Regions from separate parts of the Streptomyces sp. NBC_00259 genome, predicted to be linked through region 3. Evidence: riboswitches for the same ligand, from Rfam matches in the RefSeq annotation. Region 3 holds a riboswitch; each other region holds the start of a gene.

What was found. A riboswitch is a leader RNA that binds a small molecule or an ion and turns the genes downstream of it on or off. The one in region 3 is predicted to bind cyclic di-AMP.
Region 1: it holds a riboswitch for cyclic di-AMP, as region 3 does, so the genes downstream of both, OG766_RS31575 (M23 family metallopeptidase) here and OG766_RS16520 (M23 family metallopeptidase) in region 3, are expected to answer to the same signal.
Region 2: it holds a riboswitch for cyclic di-AMP, as region 3 does, so the genes downstream of both, OG766_RS14065 (LysM peptidoglycan-binding domain-containing protein) here and OG766_RS16520 (M23 family metallopeptidase) in region 3, are expected to answer to the same signal.

The regions. Positions count from the first base shown of each region.
Region 1 covers NZ_CP108080.1:7,038,205-7,044,516, reverse strand. Annotated here, with positions in the region: gene OG766_RS31595 (STM4013/SEN3800 family hydrolase) at 1-547, shown strand, start outside; gene OG766_RS31590 (STM4012 family radical SAM protein) at 559-2,013, shown strand; gene OG766_RS31585 (STM4011 family radical SAM protein) at 2,021-2,869, shown strand; gene OG766_RS31580 (SGNH/GDSL hydrolase family protein) at 2,893-3,684, opposite strand; gene OG766_RS31575 (M23 family metallopeptidase) at 3,886-4,899, opposite strand; cyclic di-AMP (ydaO/yuaA leader) riboswitch at 4,904-5,057, opposite strand; gene OG766_RS31570 (alpha-galactosidase) at 5,588-6,312, opposite strand, start outside.
Region 2 covers NZ_CP108080.1:3,144,004-3,150,315, reverse strand. Annotated here, with positions in the region: gene OG766_RS14085 (nucleoside triphosphate pyrophosphohydrolase) at 1-95, shown strand, start outside; gene OG766_RS14080 (Uma2 family endonuclease) at 108-737, opposite strand; gene OG766_RS14075 (cytochrome P450 family protein) at 849-2,105, shown strand; gene OG766_RS14070 (transglycosylase family protein) at 2,263-3,207, shown strand; cyclic di-AMP (ydaO/yuaA leader) riboswitch at 3,464-3,628, shown strand; gene OG766_RS14065 (LysM peptidoglycan-binding domain-containing protein) at 3,632-4,294, shown strand; gene eno (phosphopyruvate hydratase) at 4,522-5,802, shown strand; gene OG766_RS14055 (FtsB family cell division protein) at 5,889-6,312, shown strand, end outside.
Region 3 covers NZ_CP108080.1:3,700,684-3,706,995, reverse strand. Annotated here, with positions in the region: gene OG766_RS16530 (MerR family transcriptional regulator) at 1-132, shown strand, start outside; gene OG766_RS16525 (PP2C family protein-serine/threonine phosphatase) at 401-1,543, shown strand; cyclic di-AMP (ydaO/yuaA leader) riboswitch at 1,791-1,926, shown strand; gene OG766_RS16520 (M23 family metallopeptidase) at 1,938-2,984, shown strand; gene OG766_RS16515 (PrsW family intramembrane metalloprotease) at 3,321-4,649, opposite strand; gene trmB (tRNA (guanosine(46)-N7)-methyltransferase TrmB) at 4,788-5,549, opposite strand; gene lhgO (L-2-hydroxyglutarate oxidase) at 5,636-6,312, opposite strand, start outside.

The DNA of each region.
Region 1 (6,312 bases), 3.3 Mb from region 3:
GTTCGTGTACGACACACCCGACCTGGTCTCCGGACTCGCGCAGGCCGGGTACCGGACGGTGTGCGTCGGGGGCGTCGGGTTCTTCAACCGGCAGGGCCCGCTGGGCTCCGTGCTGCCCGGGCTGTTCCAGGACAGCCACTGGGAGCCGGAGTTCGGCGTGGTCTCCCCCACCTCCTTCGAGTCCCAGGTCGACCGGGCCGAGAAGGTGGTCGCCTCGCTCCCGCACGACCAGCGGCTGTTCCTGTTCGTCAATGTGTCCGCGCTGCACCAGCCCAACTGGTTCCATCTGCCCGGCGCGACCCGCGAGAGCGGCGACACGCGCGAGACCCATGCCGCCGCGCTGGAGTACGTCGACCGGCACATCGGCCGGCTCTTCGCCGCCGCGAGCAGCCGGCGTCGCTGCTTCGCCATCGTCTGTTCCGACCACGGCACGGCGTACGGCGACGGCGGCTACACCGGACACCGGCTCGGCCACGAGGTCGTCTGGACCGTTCCGTACGCGCAGTTCTTCCTGCCCGGCCCCGGCCCGGCGGAGGGCGCCCGATGAACGCGAGCACGATGACGAACACGAGCACGAGCACGAGCACGAGCACGAGCACCGACACGAACGTGATCCGCCCGTACCAGAGTTACGTCTACGCCTATCCGCACAAGACGTCCTACCGCCCACTGCCGGACCGGCCCGTGCTGCGCGAGCTGTGGAGACCCGAGCCCAAGGACGCGCTCTCCCTCTACCTCCACATCCCGTTCTGCGAGGTCCGCTGCGGCTTCTGCAACCTCTTCACGCGGATCGGCGCCCCGGACGAACTGACCACGCGCTATCTCGACGCGCTGGAGCGACAGGCCCTGGCCGTCCGTGACGCCCTCGGCGACGCGGGCAGGGACAAGGTCACGGACAGCATCGCGGGCACGGGCAAGGGCACGAGCACCGGCCCGGTCCGCTTCGCCGCCGCCGCGTTCGGCGGCGGCACACCGACCTTCCTCACCGCCGGGGAGCTGGAGCGGCTCTGCGACATCGCGGAGCGGCGAATGGGCGCCGACCTGCGCGCGGTGCCGTTCTCGGTGGAGACCTCACCGGCCACCGCGACCGCCGACCGGCTCGCCGTGCTCGCCGAGCGCGGGACGACCCGGCTGAGCATCGGCGTCCAGAGCTTCGTCGACGACGAGGCGAGGGCCGCCGTCCGCCCGCAGCGGCGCGCCGATGTCGAGGCCGCGCTCTCCCGCATCCGGGACACAGCGATCCCCGTCCTCAACATCGACCTGATCTACGGCATCGACGGCCAGACGGAGGCGACCTGGCGCCGTTCGCTCGACGCGGCGCTCGCCTGGCGGCCCGAGGAGCTGTATCTCTACCCCCTCTATGTGCGGCCGTTGACCGGGCTCGGCCGCCTCGACGGCACGGGTACGGAGCCGGGGACCGGCACGGACCTCGACACCGTCTGGGACGAGCAGCGGCTGCGTCTGTACCGGTACGGCCGTGAGCACCTGCTGGCGAACGGGTACGAGCAGGTGTCGATGCGCATGTTCCGCCGCACCGGCGGTCCGGACGCGGCACTCGGCGGCCCGGACGACCACGCCTGCCAGACCGACGGCATGATCGGCCTCGGCTGCGGGGCGCGTTCGTACACGTCGGGGCTGCACTACTCCTTCGACTACGCCGTCGACATGCGCCGGATACGCACGATCATCGACGACTACACGGCCACGGAGGACTTCACGCGTGCCGAGGTCGGCCGGCGGATCGACACCGACGAGGCGCGGCGCCGCCATCTGCTCCAGTCGCTGTTGCAGGCGCGAGGTATGGAGGTGGCCGAGTACCGGACGCGGTTCGGCACCGCTCCGGCGGACGACTTCCCGGCCGAGCTGGCCGCCTTCGCCGATCGCGGCTGGCTGGAGGAGAACGGCGGACTGCTGCGCCTCACTCCGGAGGGGCTGGCGTACTCCGACGCCCTGGGTCCCGCGCTGTTCTCGCCCGCCGTACGGGCCGCGATGGCCGCGTACGAGGCGAAGTGAGACGCGCATGGACCTGACCGTGCTGTACCGGGGGCCGCTGGCCTCCTGCGACTACGACTGCCCCTACTGCCCGTTCGCCAAGCGCCGTGACAGCCGGGAGCAGCTGCGGGCCGACCGTGACGCGCTGGAGCGGTTCGCGGGCTGGGCGGCGGCGCGGCAGCCGGAGGACCGGCTGTCGGTGCTCTTCACGCCCTGGGGCGAGGGCCTGGTGCGCTCCTGGTACCGGCGCACGCTGGCCGAGCTGTCCCGGCTGCCGCACATCCGCCGCGTGGCCATCCAGACGAATCTGAGCTGCCGTACGGACTGGCTGGCGGAGGCCGATCCGGACACCCTCGCGCTGTGGTGCACGTACCACCCGGGGCAGACGCCGTACGACCGCTTCCTCGGCAAGTGCCGTGAACTGTCGGCGCGCGGCATCAGGTTCAGTGTCGGGATCGTCGGCTTCGAGGAGCATCTGGAGGCCGCCCGCCGGCTGCGGGCCGATCTCCCGGAGCACGTCTATCTGTGGGTCAACGCGGCGGAGGGGCGTGACTACACGGACGAGGAGGCCGCCCGCTGGACGGCCCTCGACCCCCTCTTCCCGTACAGCCGCCATCCGCACCGCTCGGCCGGTCTGCCGTGCCGTACGGGCGAGTCGGTGATCTCGGTCGACGGTGACGGGACGGTGCGGCGCTGCCACTTCGTCCCGGCCGAGCTGGGCAATCTCTACGACGGCTCGTACAGGGCGGCGCTGCGACCGCGCGCCTGCCCGCTCGCGGTGTGCGACTGCCACATCGGCTATGTCCATCTGGAGTCGCTGCCGCTGTACGACGTGTTCGCGGGCGGGGTCCTGGAGAGGATCCCCGCCTCCGCGTAGAGACGTGCCCGCAGCGAAGGAACTCAGAGCGGAAGCAGGTCCGGGCGCTTGGGCTCCACATGGTCGCCGGACGATTCGCCCCGGAGCCGACGGCCGATCCACGGCACGAGGTACTCGCGCGCCCATTGGATGTCGTCGCGGCGGACTTCGAGCGTGCCGCGCGGCGGCAGCGGCGGCCACGGCTGGTCCGGGTCCGCGGGCACGTCCACGCCGAGCACCTGGGCGGCGCGCAGTGCCACACGCGTGTGGCCCTCGGCCGAGAGATGCAGCCGGTCGTCGTCCCAGGCACGTCTGTCCTGGACGGACTTGAGCGACCAGAGGTCGAGGACGGGGCAGTCGTAGCGGTCGGCGATGGCGCGGACGTGCGCGGTGTACGTGGCGATCTTGCCGCGCAGATGGCGCAGGACGGGCACGTCGCGGGTGTCGAACCCGGTCGTCACCATGACGGTGCCGACGGAGGTGGCGAGTTCGGCGACCGCCCGTTCGAAGCGCTCCGCGACGTCGTCGGGGTCGGTGCCGGGCCGGATGATGTCGTTGCCGCCCGCGCAGAACGTCACCAGGTCGGGGGCGAGTTCCTTCGCGCGCGGGACCTGTTCCTCGACGATCTGGTCCAGGAGCCTGCCGCGTACGGCGAGATTGGCGTAGCGGAAGGTGTGTTCCGGTACGCGGTCGTCCAGCAGGACCGCGAGGCGGTCCGCCCATCCGACGAACTGTCCGCCGGGTCCCGCGTCTCCGACCCCCTCGGTGAAGCTGTCACCGATCGCCGCGTACGACCCGAATGAGCCCTTTGTTCTTGATCGCGAATCGTCTGCCACGTCGAGCCATCTTTCCCGGTGAGAAGTGACCTACGCCACCGTAGGGAGGGGTTGACGGGGCGTGATATAGACCACCAGGTCAGTTTTCGGCAAAGCGGGAATAGGCGGAGACCCGCGAAAACGCGGGCGTCCGCCGGCCCCTGCGCGGGGCCGACGGACGGAGTCGCGCGGCGTCAGGTTCGGGACGCCGTGTCAGGTGCGTCAGATCGAGACACCGTGCTGGCGCAGGTAGGCCAGCGGGTCGATGTCCGAGCCGTAGCTCGGGCTCGTCCGGATCTCGAAGTGCAGGTGCGGGCCGGAGGAGTTGCCGGTGGAGCCGGACAGCCCGATCTGCTGGCCGCCGGTGACACCGTCGCCGGACGCGACGGAGAGCTGCGAGAGATGGGCGTACTGCGAGTACGTTCCGTCGCCGTGCTTGATGACGACCTCGTTGCCGTACGCACCGCTCCAGCCGGCCGAGACGACGGTGCCCGGGCCGACCGACTTCACGGACGTCCCCGTGGAGGCGACGAAGTCGACACCGGTGTGGTAGCCGCTGGACCACATGGCACCGGCGGTCTTGTACGCGGTGCCGATGCCACTGGTGACCGGGGCGAAGAAGCCCGAGGGCGCGGGGGCCTGGGCAGCGGCCGGAGCGGCCGCGGCACCGGCGGCGCGGTCGGCGGTGCGGGAGGCACGCTCGACGGAAGCGGACGACTTCTCGGCCTTCACGGCCTTCTGGGCCTTCTCCGCCTTCTCGGCCTTGGCGGCGGCCTTGTCGGCGGGCGCCTTCTTGGCCGGGGCCGCGGCCTTCCGCTCGGGCTTCGGCTGGGCCTTCGCCTCACCCTGGGCCGTCGCCTTGCCGCCGAGGACGAGCTTCAGACCCGGGTGGATCAGCGAGGGGTCCGTACCGACGGCGGCGCGGTTGTCGGCGTACAGCTTCTTCCAGCCGCCGCTGACGTTGTGCTCATCGGCGATCTTGGAGAGGTAGTCACCGGCCACGACCGTGTACGGCTTCGGCGCCTTGGGAGCCTGCGGCGCCTGCGGGGTGACGGCCTTGTGAGCGACCGAGGCGACCCGCTCGGGGGCTGCGACGGGCGCGGACTTCTCGGCGGCGTGCGCACCGGCGGCACCCATGAGCGGGAGTGCGATGGCGGCCCCGCCCGTTCCTGCGGCGACGAATCCGCGCGTGAACGGGCTGGTCCTCGGACGGCGATGCTTACCCTTACCGGGCATGGCGAATTCCTCTCCGCCGCCTGCGAGGTGAGCTGTCGGGTTCGGGCTGGAGCTGCCCGGCCGCGCGACTCGCGCGACTTCACCCCAAGCCGTCCGGGGCTCCGGACGGCGTACTACCTGGGTCCCCCGCTCCTGCCACACGTGGGTGGGTGCGATATTCCGGACGGCGGCAGGATTGGGCGTTCCGACCGGATTGCGGTGACCGTAAGCGAGCCGGGTCGAAGTGAACAAGCCGTCTATTCCCCCCGGGAATCCCCCTACCGGATATCAGCGCACATTTCCCGGTCACGCTGCGTGGATTACGGATCTTCGATTTCCCAGGGGACAAGGGGGTCCGGCCGCGGTGCACCACCACAGAACGTCACGGATATGATCCCGCTCACGGGCGGATCCCCATCCCCTATTCAACCGGGGCGCGTTATACAAAAACGCCCAATCCGGACACATCGCTCATTAGCGACGGAATGCATCCAATGGCGCGAGTGGCCGCGAAAAGGCGAGCCCTTTCCGTGTGCGGAACCAATTCCGAACAACAGGTGAATTCAGCAATTCGACCGCCGCTCCCCGGAACTCGCCACGGCGCAGGCCGAGTTGCCCTCGAACCCGGTCGAGGACCTCCGCCCGGCGTCCCGCCAGGCCCGGCGCCACCGTCAGACGGCCCGGCGTTCCGCCGGGCCCGGCGCGATGGTCAGGCCCGGCGGCGCAGGCGGAGGACCATCGCGTCGAGGTCACCCCTCAGGCCGGTGGAGAAGCCGTGATGGAGGAGGACGGCGCCCCGGTGGAGGCGGCCGGTGTCCAGGCACTCGTACTCCGCCGACGGGTCGAGCCCGCGCAGCCGGAGCCGCGGCGGAAGCTCTCCGTGGTGCTGGGACTGCAGCCAGGCCAGTACGACGGCCTCGTCCCCGCGCAGATACTGCACCGCGCTCAGCCCGCCCGCCGGCGGCCGCAGCCGGTACAGCTCGCCGTGCTGGACGACCGGTCTGATCTTCTTGTAGAGCTCCACCCAGTCACGCGCCTCGGTCAGCTCGTCCTCGCTCCATGCGGTGAGGTCGCCGCCGATGCCGAGCACCCCGGCCATGGCGCTCACGAACCGGAAGCGCAGGGTGCTGACCCTTCCGTTGAGCTGGACGTTCGGGCTGTCCGTGACCCATGCGGCCATCACTCTCGCCGGGTGCAGCTGCCCGAAGCCGTGCTGGATGGCGAGCCGGTCCAGCGGGTCGGTGTTGTCGGAGGTCCACACCTGGTCGGTGCGGGAGAGGATCCCCAGGTCGATCCGGCCCCCGCCGCCCGAGCAGCTCTCGAAGGCGACCTCGGGGTGCGCGGCCCGCAGCCGGTCCAGCAGGGCGTAGAGCGCGTGGACGTGCTCGACCCACAGCTTCTGCGGGTACGGCTCCCCGGGCCAGCCCGCGTCCG
Region 2 (6,312 bases), 560 kb from region 3:
CCGAGGGCCACGACCCGGAGACCGCGCTGCGCGCGGCGGCCCGCGCCTACCGGGACGCGATCCGCGCGGCGGAGACGGCGACGAACGGCGCCTGACGAGCGGTCCCGTCAGTCCCGGGCTCCTCGCCTCCGGTCCACACCGGTGAGGTCGATCTCGATCGGGTACGGGACGTCGACCTTGAGCCGGTTGTGGTGGATGCCGGTGACGGCGTAGCTGTTCGTGGCGGGGTCGAGTTCGTAGACGTACACCACGGGCAGGCCGTCGTTCTTCTCGACCCGCCAGAAGTGCCGGATGCCGGCCGCCGAGTACTTGCGGGGCTTGAGCTCGCGGTCGCGCTGCACGGATTCGTCCGAGACGATCTTGACGGCGAGCAGGATGTCGGCCGGGGCGTACCAGGTCTGCTCCGGTCCCGTGCGGGCGCTCCAGGGAACCACCATGAGATCGGGCTCCGGCCGGTCGCGCTCGCCGAGCTTGGCCGTCATCTCGCGGACGACGTAGAGGTCGTCCGGTGCCTGTCGCACCAGCGCGTTCTCCAGCAGCCGCAGCGCGGCCATATGGAAGAACGTCTGCGGGCTCGCGAAGAACAGTCCGCCGTCGATCAGCTCGGTGTGCGGCGGGAGACCCTTGATCCGCTCGAGGTCGTCCGCCGTCCACCCACCCGGGGGCGGGACCGGGAACACGTAGTGCTCCTCCCGGCCGTCCTGGTCGTCCCTCCGGTTTTCGGCTGCGGCACTCATCAGCGCGCTCCCATGCGACGGAGTCTGGCGCGTACGGTCGGCCTTCCCAGGGGGAATGCGCAGCCGTCCGCCGAACGAGTGAGTCGGTGCGGCGGGCGCTACCGTCGACCCATGCACGACCAGCCGTCCGGCGTCCCCGACGCCCCCGAGCTCTTCACCTGGGAGTTCGCCACCGACCCGTACCCCGCCTACGCCTGGCTCCGCGAGCACGCGCCCGTGCACAGGACCCGGCTCCCCAGCGGGGTCGAGGCATGGCTGGTGACCCGGTACGCGGACGCGCGGCAGGCGCTGGCGGACCAGCGGCTGAGCAAGAATCCCGCGCATCACGACGAGCCCGCGCACGCGAAGGGGAAGACGGGCATCCCGGGCGAGCGCAAGGCGGAGCTGATGACGCATCTGCTGAACATCGATCCGCCCGACCACACCCGGCTGCGCCGGCTCGTCTCCAAGGCGTTCACGCCGCGCCGCGTGGCCGAGTTCGCCCCGCGCGTACAGGAACTGACGGACCGGCTCATCGACGGCTTCGCCGCGAAGGGCAGCGCGGACCTCATCCATGAGTTCGCGTTCCCGCTCCCCATCTACGCCATCTGCGACATGCTCGGCGTCCCCGCCGAGGACCAGGACGACTTCCGCGACTGGGCCGGGATGATGATCCGTCACGGGGGCGGTCCGCGCGGCGGGGTGGCGCGGTCGGTGAAGAAGATGCGCGGCTATCTCGCCGAGCTGATCCACCGTAAGCGGGAGGACCCCGGGGACGACCTGATCTCCGGGCTCATCCGGGCCAGCGACCACGGCGAGCACCTCACGGAGAACGAGGCCGCGGCGATGGCCTTCATCCTCCTCTTCGCCGGCTTCGAGACCACCGTCAACCTGATCGGCAACGGCACCTACGCCCTGCTGCGCGATCCGGAGCAGCGTGCCCGTCTCCAGTCGTCCCTCGCCGCGGGCGACACCGGGCTGCTCGAAACCGGGGTCGAGGAGCTGCTGCGCTACGACGGGCCCGTGGAGCTCGCCACGTGGCGGTTCGCGACCGAGCCGCTCACGCTCGGCGGGCAGGACATCGGCGCCGGCGATCCGGTCCTCGTCGTGCTCGCCGCCGCCGACCGCGACCCCGACCGCTTCCCGGACCCCGACACCCTCGACCTGTCCCGCCGGGACAACCAGCACCTCGGGTACGGGCACGGCATCCACTACTGCCTGGGCGCGCCGCTCGCGCGGCTCGAAGGACAGACCGCGCTCGCGACCCTGCTCACCAGATTGCCCGACTTGCGGCTTGCGGTGGATCCTTCCGATTTGCGGTGGCGCGGGGGGCTCATCATGCGTGGATTGCGCACTCTGCCCGTTGAGTTCACCCCCACCAAGAGCTGACGAGTCGTCAGGACTGTGACTTTCACGTGATCTCCGCTGCACCGACTTGTGACTGACGTTCGAGTGGGGCTACGTTCACCCCGACTCGGGGTCCTCGCTGAATCGGCAGACTCGTGGGACCCGTGGGTTTTCTGTTGTCACATGGAAGGCACACCGCATGCGCTCCGGGAACGGCCGACACCGCCGACCTCGTCAGGCCCCCGCTCTCATCGTCGCGGCAGGGGTGACCGGATCGGCCATCGCCATCCCGCTGCTCGGCGCAGGCGCCGCCTCCGCCGCGGACTCCGCCACCTGGGACCGCGTCGCCGACTGTGAGAGCGGCGGTGTGTGGAGCGCCGACCTCGGCAACGGTTACTACGGCGGCCTGCAGATGTCCCAGGAGACCTGGGAGGCGTACGGCGGTACGGCCTACGCGCCGCGCGCCGACCTCGCAAGCCGCGCCCAGCAGATCACGGTGGCCGAGGCGGTGCTGTCCGCCCAGGGCGACTCCGCCTGGCCGAGCTGCGGGGAGATCACCGGTCTCGTCACCGGCCTCCTGGGGGGCGGCGCCGAGCCCGCCGGCGGGGACGCCTCCGCCACGCCGCAGAACGGTGGCACGAAGAGCCCCTCCTTCGGCGACGGGGCGGGCACGACGCCCGCGCCGGACACCGACACCCCAGCCTCGTCCGGTTCCGGTGCCTCGAACGGTTCGCCGACGGCCGAGAAGCCCGCGGACACCTCGGACGAGCCTTCCGCCCCGGCAGGCTCCGGCAAGGGCGCGGATGCCTCGGGCGGCGAGGACGCAGCCGCGGACACGGGCTCCGGAAAGCACCGCGGTGGCCCCGCCGATGAGGACGAGGCGGGCAATTCGGGCAATGACCGTAATTCCGGTCGTCATGCCTCACGAGATGACGCATCGGCACGAGACGGCGTCGCCGCGGGAGATGAGTACACCGTCCGCCCCGGCGACAACCTGTGGTCGATCGCCGACGTGAACGAGGTGCCCGGCGGGTGGCCCGCCCTCTATGAGGCGAACCAGGAGGTCGTCGGCTCCGACGCCGATCTCATCCTTCCTGGCCAGAGCCTCGATCTGGGCCTGGGGCAGGGGCAGTTGAAGGAGTAGTTCGGGCGCTTATGTCCGGTTCTGCGCAAGTGAGACATGAGTCTCTTCATGTCAACTGGCGCGTCTCGTCGGTCAACTCCGGTCATCGCGCCTCTCACCTGCGAAAACGGACATCTCTCCGCGTCAAATAGGTGTGGTTTCTCCCCGATGTTCGACTTTGAACATCGGGGAGAAGTGCGTTTACGGTCTGAACCGCTCGCAACGCGGGCCCCGACGACCGCACGCCGAATCCTGCCGGCGGCCGCCGGGAACAGTCGTCGCGCAAGCGCCGAAGGCAGGAGCGGGGGACCCAAGGTAAGTGCCGGGCCCGCCCTTTGGGGCGGAACCGGCTTGGGGTGGAGCCGCGCGAACCTCGCGCGGCCGGGCAACTCACATGGCCCGAACCCGACAGCTCACCTCGCAGGCGTCGGTGAGGAGAAGTTCCATGCTGCTTTCCGGCAAGGGCAAGCACCGTCGCCCGTCCAAGGCCACTCGTATCGCCACGCTCGCCGGTGTCACCGGTGCGGCCATCGCCGCCCCGCTGATGGCTTCCGGTACCGCGTCCGCCGCCACCGCCTCCGAGTGGGACGCCGTCGCCCAGTGCGAGTCCGGCGGCAACTGGTCGATCAACACCGGCAACGGCTACTACGGCGGCCTGCAGTTCTCGGCCTCCACCTGGGCCGCGTACGGCGGCACCGCCTACGCCCAGACCGCCGCCCAGGCCTCGAAGGCCCAGCAGATCGAGATAGCCGAGAAGGTCCTCGACGGCCAGGGCAAGGGTGCCTGGCCGCACTGCGGCACGGGCCTGTCCGACGCCGCGTACAACGGTGCCGCCCCGGCTGCCCCCAAGGCCGCCCCGAAGGCCGAGCCCAAGGCCAAGGCCCCCGCCCCGAAGCGCGCCGAGGTCCCGACCACCCGCTCCGAGCGCCCCGCCGCCCCGGTCAAGAAGGGCGACGGCGAGTACACGGTCAAGGCCGGCGACACCCTCAGCAAGATCGCCGAGGCCGAGAAGGTCAAGGGCGGCTGGCAGAAGCTGTTCGCGCTGAACAAGGACATCGTCGAGGACGCGAACGTCATTCACCCCGGCCAGAAGCTCCACCTGAGCTGACGGGTCCGCACCCCCGTCCCCCGGCTCCCCGGCCCGGCGCGCCATCCCCCGTACGCGCCGGGCCGGGGTTTCTGTCTCTTTGTTCCCCTTTTTCGTCCCACGGGGCGGGCAGCGGCAGGCCGATGCCCGTAGGGCGGTTAGGCTCTTGTCGCAAGGCCAAAGAGACCCTGCACTGACCCTGCTCCGCTTGCGTCACATTCAGCGTCACATCCCAGAAGGAGATGCTCGTGCCGTCCATCGACGTCGTCGTAGCCCGGGAAATCCTGGACTCCCGAGGCAACCCCACGGTCGAGGTCGAGGTCGGCCTCGACGACGGCAGCACCGGCCGTGCTGCCGTTCCGTCCGGTGCGTCCACCGGTGCGTTCGAGGCCCTCGAGCTCCGCGACGGTGACCAGAACCGCTACATGGGCAAGGGTGTCGAGAAGGCCGTCCTCGCCGTCATCGAGCAGATCGGCCCGGAGCTCGTCGGGTACGACGCCACCGAGCAGCGCCTGATCGACCAGGCGATGTTCGACCTGGACGCCACCCCGGACAAGTCCTCCCTCGGCGCCAACGCCATCCTCGGTGTCTCCCTCGCCGTCGCGCACGCCGCGTCCGAGGCCTCCGACCTCCCGCTGTTCCGCTACCTCGGCGGCCCGAACGCGCACCTGCTGCCCGTTCCGATGATGAACATCCTGAACGGCGGCTCGCACGCCGACTCCAACGTGGACATCCAGGAGTTCATGATCGCGCCCGTCGGCGCGGAGTCCTTCTCCGAGGCCCTGCGCTGGGGCACCGAGGTCTACCACACCCTCAAGAAGGTGCTGAAGGAGAAGGGCCTGTCGACCGGCCTCGGCGACGAGGGCGGCTTCGCCCCGAACCTCGGCTCCAACCGTGAGGCCCTCGACCTCATCCTCGAGGCCATCAAGCAGGCCGGCTACGCGCCCGGCAAGGACATCGCGCTCGCGCTCGACGTCGCCGCCTCCGAGTTCTACAAGGACGGCTCCTACGAGTTCGAGGGCAAGTCCCGCTCGGCCGCCGAGATGACCGAGTACTACGAGGAGCTCGTCGCCGCCTACCCGCTGGTCTCCATCGAGGACCCGCTGTTCGAGGACGACTGGGCCGGCTGGAAGGTCATCACCGACAAGCTCGGCTCCAAGGTGCAGCTGGTCGGCGACGACCTGTTCGTCACCAACCCGGAGCGCCTCGCCCGCGGCATCGAGGACGGCGCCGCCAACGCGCTCCTGGTCAAGGTCAACCAGATCGGTTCGCTGACCGAGACCCTGGACGCCGTCGAGCTGGCCCAGCGCAGCGGCTTCAAGTGCATGATGTCCCACCGCTCCGGCGAGACCGAGGACGTCACCATCGCCGACCTGGCCGTCGCCACCAACTGCGGCCAGATCAAGACCGGCGCCCCGGCCCGCTCCGAGCGCGTCGCCAAGTACAACCAGCTGCTGCGCATCGAGGAGATCCTCGACGACGCGGCGGAGTACGCCGGCCGCAGCGCGTTCCCGCGCTTCAAGGGCTGAGCCCGCACACCGGTAGATACGTACGTCCCCGCACGCGGTCCCGTACCGTGTGCGGGGACGTACGCACGTAATGGGGAGGCGCACACATGGCCCGGGACCGGTTCTCCACCGCGACCAGGCTGCGGCTGCTCGGCGAGCAGACCGCCGCCCGCGTCTACCGCTCGCAGACCCGTCGCCAGGCCCGGCGCTCGCGGCTCACCGGCCGGGCGGCCTTCCTCGCGCTCGTCGTCTGCTCGATGATCGTCGCGCTCGCGTATCCGATGCGGCAGTACGTGTCGCAGCAGAACGAGATCGCCGAGCAGGAGCGGCTCGCGGCCGCGGCCCGGGAGCGCGTGGAACGGCTGCGCGACGAGAGGGCCCGTCTGAGGGACGACGCGTACGTCATGCGGCTGGCCCGCGAGCACCTGCACATGGTCAGGCCGGGCGAGACCGGCTACATCGTGGTCGATCCGCGGGCCGGCCAGAAGCCCCGGACCGACGAGGACGGGGTCAGCAGGCCCTGGTACTCGA
Region 3 (6,312 bases):
ATCGGGCTCGGTGAGATGTACGTCGCCGATCCGCGCTTCACGGCGAACTACGACCGGCACGGGGACGGAACGGCGGTCTTCGTCCGCGATGCGATCACGATGTACGCGGAGCGCAACCTCAGCGACGACTGAGGCGCGCCACGTGTGGTGGTGTCACCAGGAGGGCCCCCTGGTGGCGTCGGCACGGCCGGACAGCCCGCCGACAGCACGGACAGCGGCATTGGCCACAACGGCGTGGCACAACGGCACGGCACAACGGCACGGCCAGGGGCAAAATGGCACAGCCGCCGGCCCGCTGGTCCGGTTGGCCGATGGCGATTCGTCGTGCGGTGCGGTTACGGCCAGCCTGGAGAGGGCGCGGTACCGTCCGCAGCCGGGCGGACCTGGCAGGAGACCACTGGTGGGGCAACGAGAACGCGACGAACGACCGCGGCGCAACGGTGGCCGCAGGGTCGTCGGAGCGTTGCCGGTGCTGCTGATCGTGACCGGGGTCTTCTTCGATCTGGGCACCCCGGAGTCGTTCACCGCCTCGCCCCTCTTCGCCGCGGCGCCGCTGGTCGCCGCTCCCTTCTTCTCCGCCCTCTACACGCTGCTCACGGGCGTCGCCTCCGTCGCGACGGTGGCAGGACTCCACGCGTACAACAGCAGGACCAGCGAGATCCCGGCCGTGACGGAGCTGCTGACCGTGTTCACGGTCTCCGTGCTGGCCCTCTTCATCAATCAGGTCGTACGCCGCAGCGGCGAGCGCCTCGCGTCGGCGCGGGTCATCGCGGAGGCCGCGCAGCGCGCCGTTCTGCCCACGCCGGACGAACGGATCGGCGGGCTGCTGGTCGCGGCGCGGTACGAGGCGGCGCAGCGGGACGCCTTCATCGGGGGAGACCTGTATGCCGTGCAGGAGACTCCCCACGGGGTGCGGCTGGTCGTCGGCGACGTACGAGGGAAGGGACTGGACGCGGTCGAGGCGGTGGCCGTGGTGCTCGGGGCGTTCCGGGAGGCCGCAGAGCAGGAGTCCTCGCTGGAGGGTGTCGCCCAGCGGCTGGAGCGGGCGCTGGCGCGTGCGGGCACGGGGCGCTCCGGGTTCGACGCGTTCGAGGGTTTCACCACCGCGGTGCTCGCGGAGATCCCGCACGGGAGCGGCCTGGTCAGGATGGTCAACCGGGGTCATCCGCCGCCGCTGCTGCTGGGCGCGGACGGTGGGCTGGACGTGCTGGAGCCGCCCGAGCGCGCCCTGCCGCTCGGCATGGGCGATCTGGACGCGTGGCCGGACCGGGCGTACGAGACCCCCTACCTGCCCGGCGCCACGCTCCTCCTCTATACGGACGGACTGTCGGAGGCGCGTGACAAGCAGGGTGCCTTCTACGATCCGCGCACACGGCTGAGCGGCCGGATCTTTCCCGGGCCGGAGGAGCTGCTGGACGCGGTCGTCGAGGACGTACGGCGGCATACGCGCGGCAGGTCGACGGATGACATGGCGCTGCTCGCGGTCGGGCGGCCGGGGGAGCGCCAGCCGGAGCGGCGCAGGACGATGCCCGTCGTCCCGTGACCCCTGCGGTGGAGGGGGCGCCACGGACCGTGATCGAAGGACACCGCTCCGCATAACATTTGATAGACCGTCAGGAAAGTGGAGTGGATCGAGGGTTGGTCAACTTGCCCGATTCGATCCTCTTGTTGCTGGTAAGTCCAGGCCAACGTCGTTAACGATCAGTGGGAACAGCTTGGAATCCGACCTCGGTGTCTATTAACGTTCGATAACGCAGCGCGGTCGTCCCAGCCGTCGCAAGAGACGGCACCGTGCGCATGCGCCGAATTCCGCAAGGGAACCGGGGAACCACCAATTGGGGTGAATCGGGCACTACGTCGTGCTCGTAGGAGACCTTCCTGCTCCGAACCCGTCAGCTAACCCGGTAGGCGAGAAGGAAGGAAAGGAGCACGCCTCCGTGGCGTCAAACGAGCCTGCCCTCCAGGAGCCTCCCACCACACAGTGGGTCCCCAGCGACCAGTGGACACCGGCCACCGGGGCGGAGGAGTGGAACCCGACCGAGGAATCGGTCCGTCCGGTCCGTGGCAGGCACCGCGTCGTCAAGCAGCGCAACGGACTGGCCCGGAGTTCCACCGTTCTCGGCGTCGGCGTCATAGCCGCGGTCGGCGCGGGTGGCATCGCCACCGCGCAGGACAAGCCGGCCGTCTCCATCTCGCTCCCCGACGCCATCACGGACAACCTCCCGGATCCCGGATCCCTTCCCGGCGTGGGCTCCTTCATGTCGGACGACTCCGACCAGGAGGACGGGAACGACGCGCCGCTCACCGCCTTCGCCGCCTCCCAGACGGCGGCGGACGGCGCCGAGGGCGCCGGTGACGCGGGCGAGGCGCTGCGCGCCCGGATCCTCCAGCAGGCCGATCAGCAGCGGGCCGCTGCCGAGGCCGAGGTGAAGGCGGCCGCCGAGAAGGCCGCCGCGGAGAAGGCAGCCGCCGAGGCGAAGAAGCAGCAGACCGAGGCCGCCGAAGTGGCTGCCGAGGCGAAGGCCGAGGCCGAGGCCGAGGCCGCGCGCAAGGCGGAGGCCGAGCGCCTCGCCAAGCTCGCCGCGAGCTACTCGCTGCCGACCTCGTCGTACACGCTCACCTCCACCTTCGGGCAGTCCGGTTCCATGTGGTCCTCCGGCTACCACACGGGTCTCGACTTCGCGGCCCCGACCGGTACGCCCGTCAAGGCCGTTCACGGCGGGACCATCAAGTCGGCGGGCTGGTCCGGTTCGTACGGCTACCGCATCGTGCTGGAGCTCGAGGACGGCAGCGAGGTCTGGTACTGCCACCTGTCGTCGATGACCGTCGGCGTGGGGCAGAAGGTCTCCACGTCCGAGACCATCGGGCGCGTCGGCGCCACCGGCAACGTCACCGGCCCGCACCTGCACCTGGAGGTGCACACGGCGGGCGGCGACGGCGTGGACCCGGCGGCGTGGCTGCGCGGCAAGGGCCTCTCTGTCTGAGGGCCTTCCGCTGAGGGTCTCTGCGTCCGGGGGTCTGTCCGTCCGAGGGCTTTCCGGCCGAGGACCTCTGCGTCCGGAGGCCTCTCCCTCTGAGGGCCCTTCCGCCTGAAGGCATCTCCCTCTGCGTGCTCCTCCGGGTCGGCTTCCGGCCCGGGGCCGCGGCCCGGTTCCGGTTCTCGCCGGACCGGGCCGCACCCGTGTGCGTACGAGGACGCGTGCTCGTACGCGTGCTCGTCCTCCCCCAAGTCGCCGGCGGCCCTGGCGCACTCCCCCCGACGCCTGGGTCGCCGGTCTGCCCTGCCCGGACGCCATGCCGCGAGGACGGCCCCGAAGGCCCTAGCCGCGATACGGGTTGTAGCCCCCGTAGTCCAGATACGGGGGCGGCTGCCAGACCCGGCCCGTCGCGCGGGCCGCGTACGTCAGGGCCGGGCCCGCCACGTCCCTGCGCTGCCAGAGGTGGTGGAGCAGCTCCTGCTCACGGGCGACGAAGTCCGTGCCCGCCGCGCCCCGATGGGCCCGGTGCCGCAGAAAGGCCAGGGAGGTCGCGAAGACCTCGTACTCGGAGACGGCGCGGGCGGCCTCCCGGCCGTGCGTACGGCCCGCCATGTCGCGGGCCATCGTGCGGGCCCGCATGGACGACAGGGCGTGCGGCTCGGCCGGGGCGAGCCAGCCCGCTGCCGCGTACGCGGGCAGTTCGGCCGCGACCGTGCGCAGTTCGCGCTGCCGGGTCCAGACCGCCAGCCAGGTCAGCAGGCCGAAGGCCGGCACCATGAACGCCGCGTACACGGCGTAGAAGCCCCACGGGCCGAACACCCCTGAGCCGTTCCACAACGCGTGCATGCCGATGGAGAGGACGAGGCCGAGCAGGGGCAGTACGGTCCTGCGGAACTTCCGGCGCTGTGCGCCGGCGGCGGCGAGGCCGAAGCCGATGCCCGTCAGCACGGTGAAGAGCGGATGGGCGAACGGCGACATCACGATCCGTACGAAGAAGGTCGCGGCCGTGACGGAGGCGAAACCGGACGTGCCGATCTGCTGGTCCTCCCCGAAGGCGGTGCCGAGATACAGGATGTTCTCGGTGAAGGCGAAGCCGGTCGCGGTGAAGCCGGCGACGACGACTCCGTCGACGACGCCGGTGAAGTCCCGTCTTCGGAAGAGGAAGATGAGCAGCACGGCCGTCGCCTTGGCGCTCTCCTCGACCACGGGGGCGATGACGGTTGCGCCGATCGTGTCCGCGTGCGAGGGGTCGGCCGTGGCCGTGGCTATCCACTGGGTCGCGAACGAGTTCGCGATGATCGCGACGAGGGCGGCCGCGCAGGCGCCCCAGGCGAAGGCGAAGAGGAGGTTCCGCCAGGGGCCCGGCTCGACGCGGTCCAGCCAGCGGAACGCCGCCATCAGCAGCGGTACCGGCAGCACGGCGAGGCCGAGGCCGACGAGGAAGCCCTCCGTACCGGTCTGTTCGCGCACCAGCGCCAGGATGACCAGACCGGACAGCGCGAGCAGGGTGATCAGGGTCCCGGCGCGCACGGCCTTGCTGCGCCAGAAGTCACGGCGCGGCTTGTACCGCCAGCGCGCACGCTCCGGTACGGCGTCGAACAGCGGCTGTTCGTCGAACGTCGGAACGTCGGGGCGGGCGGCCTGTTGCGGCTGCGGGGACCAGTCGGACACCAGACGACCCTAACGAGCACCACCGACACCGCGCGACGGCGATACCGCCGTTGGGCTTCCTCCGGCCATGGTCCACAGCGTCCGTGCGGCGCCGCCGCCCGGCCCGGCGCGGTCAGCCCGCGCGATCAGCCGGCGCGGTCAGCCCGCGCGGCGGAAGAGCAGGTCGTGCACCACGTGGCCCTTGTCGAGGCCCTGGCCCTCGAAGCGGGTCAGGGGGCGGAACGCCGGACGGGGAGCGTAGCCGCCGGCCGGTTCGGTGTTGTCGAAGTCGGGGTGGGCGGTGAGGACCTCGAGCATCTGCTCGGCGTACGGCTCCCAGTCGGTCGCGCAGTGCAGGACCGCACCCGGCTTCATCCGGCTCGCGGCGAGGGTGAGGAACTCGGGCTGGATCAGCCGGCGCTTGTGGTGGCGCTTCTTGGGCCAGGGGTCCGGGAAGTACACCCGCAGTCCGTCGAGCGCGTCGGGGGCGAGCATCTCGCGCAGCAGGATGATCGCGTCACCGTTGGCCACGCGCACGTTGGTCAGCCCCGCCCGGTCCGCGAGGCCGAGCAGATTGCCCTGGCCGGGCGTGTGGACGTCGACGGCGAGGATGCCGGTGCCGGGGTCGGCCTCGGCCATCCGCGCGGTCGCCTCGCCCATCCCGAAGCCGATCTCCAGGACGACCGGCAGCCCGTCGAACATCTCGCCCAGGTCGAGGGTGCGCAGCCCGTCGATGTCCAGGCCCCAGACCGGCCAGAGCCGCTGCAGGGCCTCGCCCTGCCCGGTGGTCACCCGGCTCCGGCGCGGCTGGAAGCTGCGGATCCGACGCTCGTGGTGCGATCCGGCGGGATCCGCGGCGGGGCCGCCGGGGAAGCGCGGCTCGCCCTTGGGGCGGACGGTGACGGTACGGGGGGAGGACACGCGGGGACCTTCGGTGACGACGTTCTCGGACTCAGACACAATGCCCCGATTGTACGGCGGCCCGCCCGGTCCCCGGGTGGTGCGCGTCACGCATCCGTCAGGTGCGCGAGAGCCCGTCTGGCCACCTCACGGCCGATCGGGAGGGACGCCGTCGCCGCCGGTGACGGTGCGTTCAGGACGTGGACCGTACGGAGGGACTCCATGATCAGGAAGTCGTCCGCCAGGGTGCCGTCCCGGAGCACCGCCTGGGCGCGGACGCCGGCGGCGGCCGGCCGCAGATCGTCCTCCGTGACGGGGGGCAGCAGCCTGCGGACCGCCGTCGTGAAGGCGCGCTTGGAGAGGGAGCGGTGCAGCTCGCCCGTGCCGTAGCGCCAGTGGCGGCGCGCGATCTGCCAGGTGCCCGGCCAGGTCAGCGTGGCCGCGAGCTCGCGCGGGTGGACCGTGGACCAGTCGTAGCCTTCGCGGGCCAGCGCCGGGACCGCGTTCGGCCCCACATGGACGCCGCCCTCGATGCCGCGGGTGAGATGGACGCCGAGGAAGGGGAACGCCGGGTCCGGGACCGGGTACACCAGTCCGCGGACCAGCTCGGGCCGGGCCAGCTCGTAGTACTCCCCCCGGAAGGGGACGATCCGCATGCCCGGCTCGTCACCCGCGAGCCGCGCGACGCGGTCGCAGTGCAGCCCCGCGCAGTTCACCAGCGTCCGGGCGCGGACGACGCGGCCACCGGCCGTACGGACCGCGACACCCCACGGCCGGCGGTCGA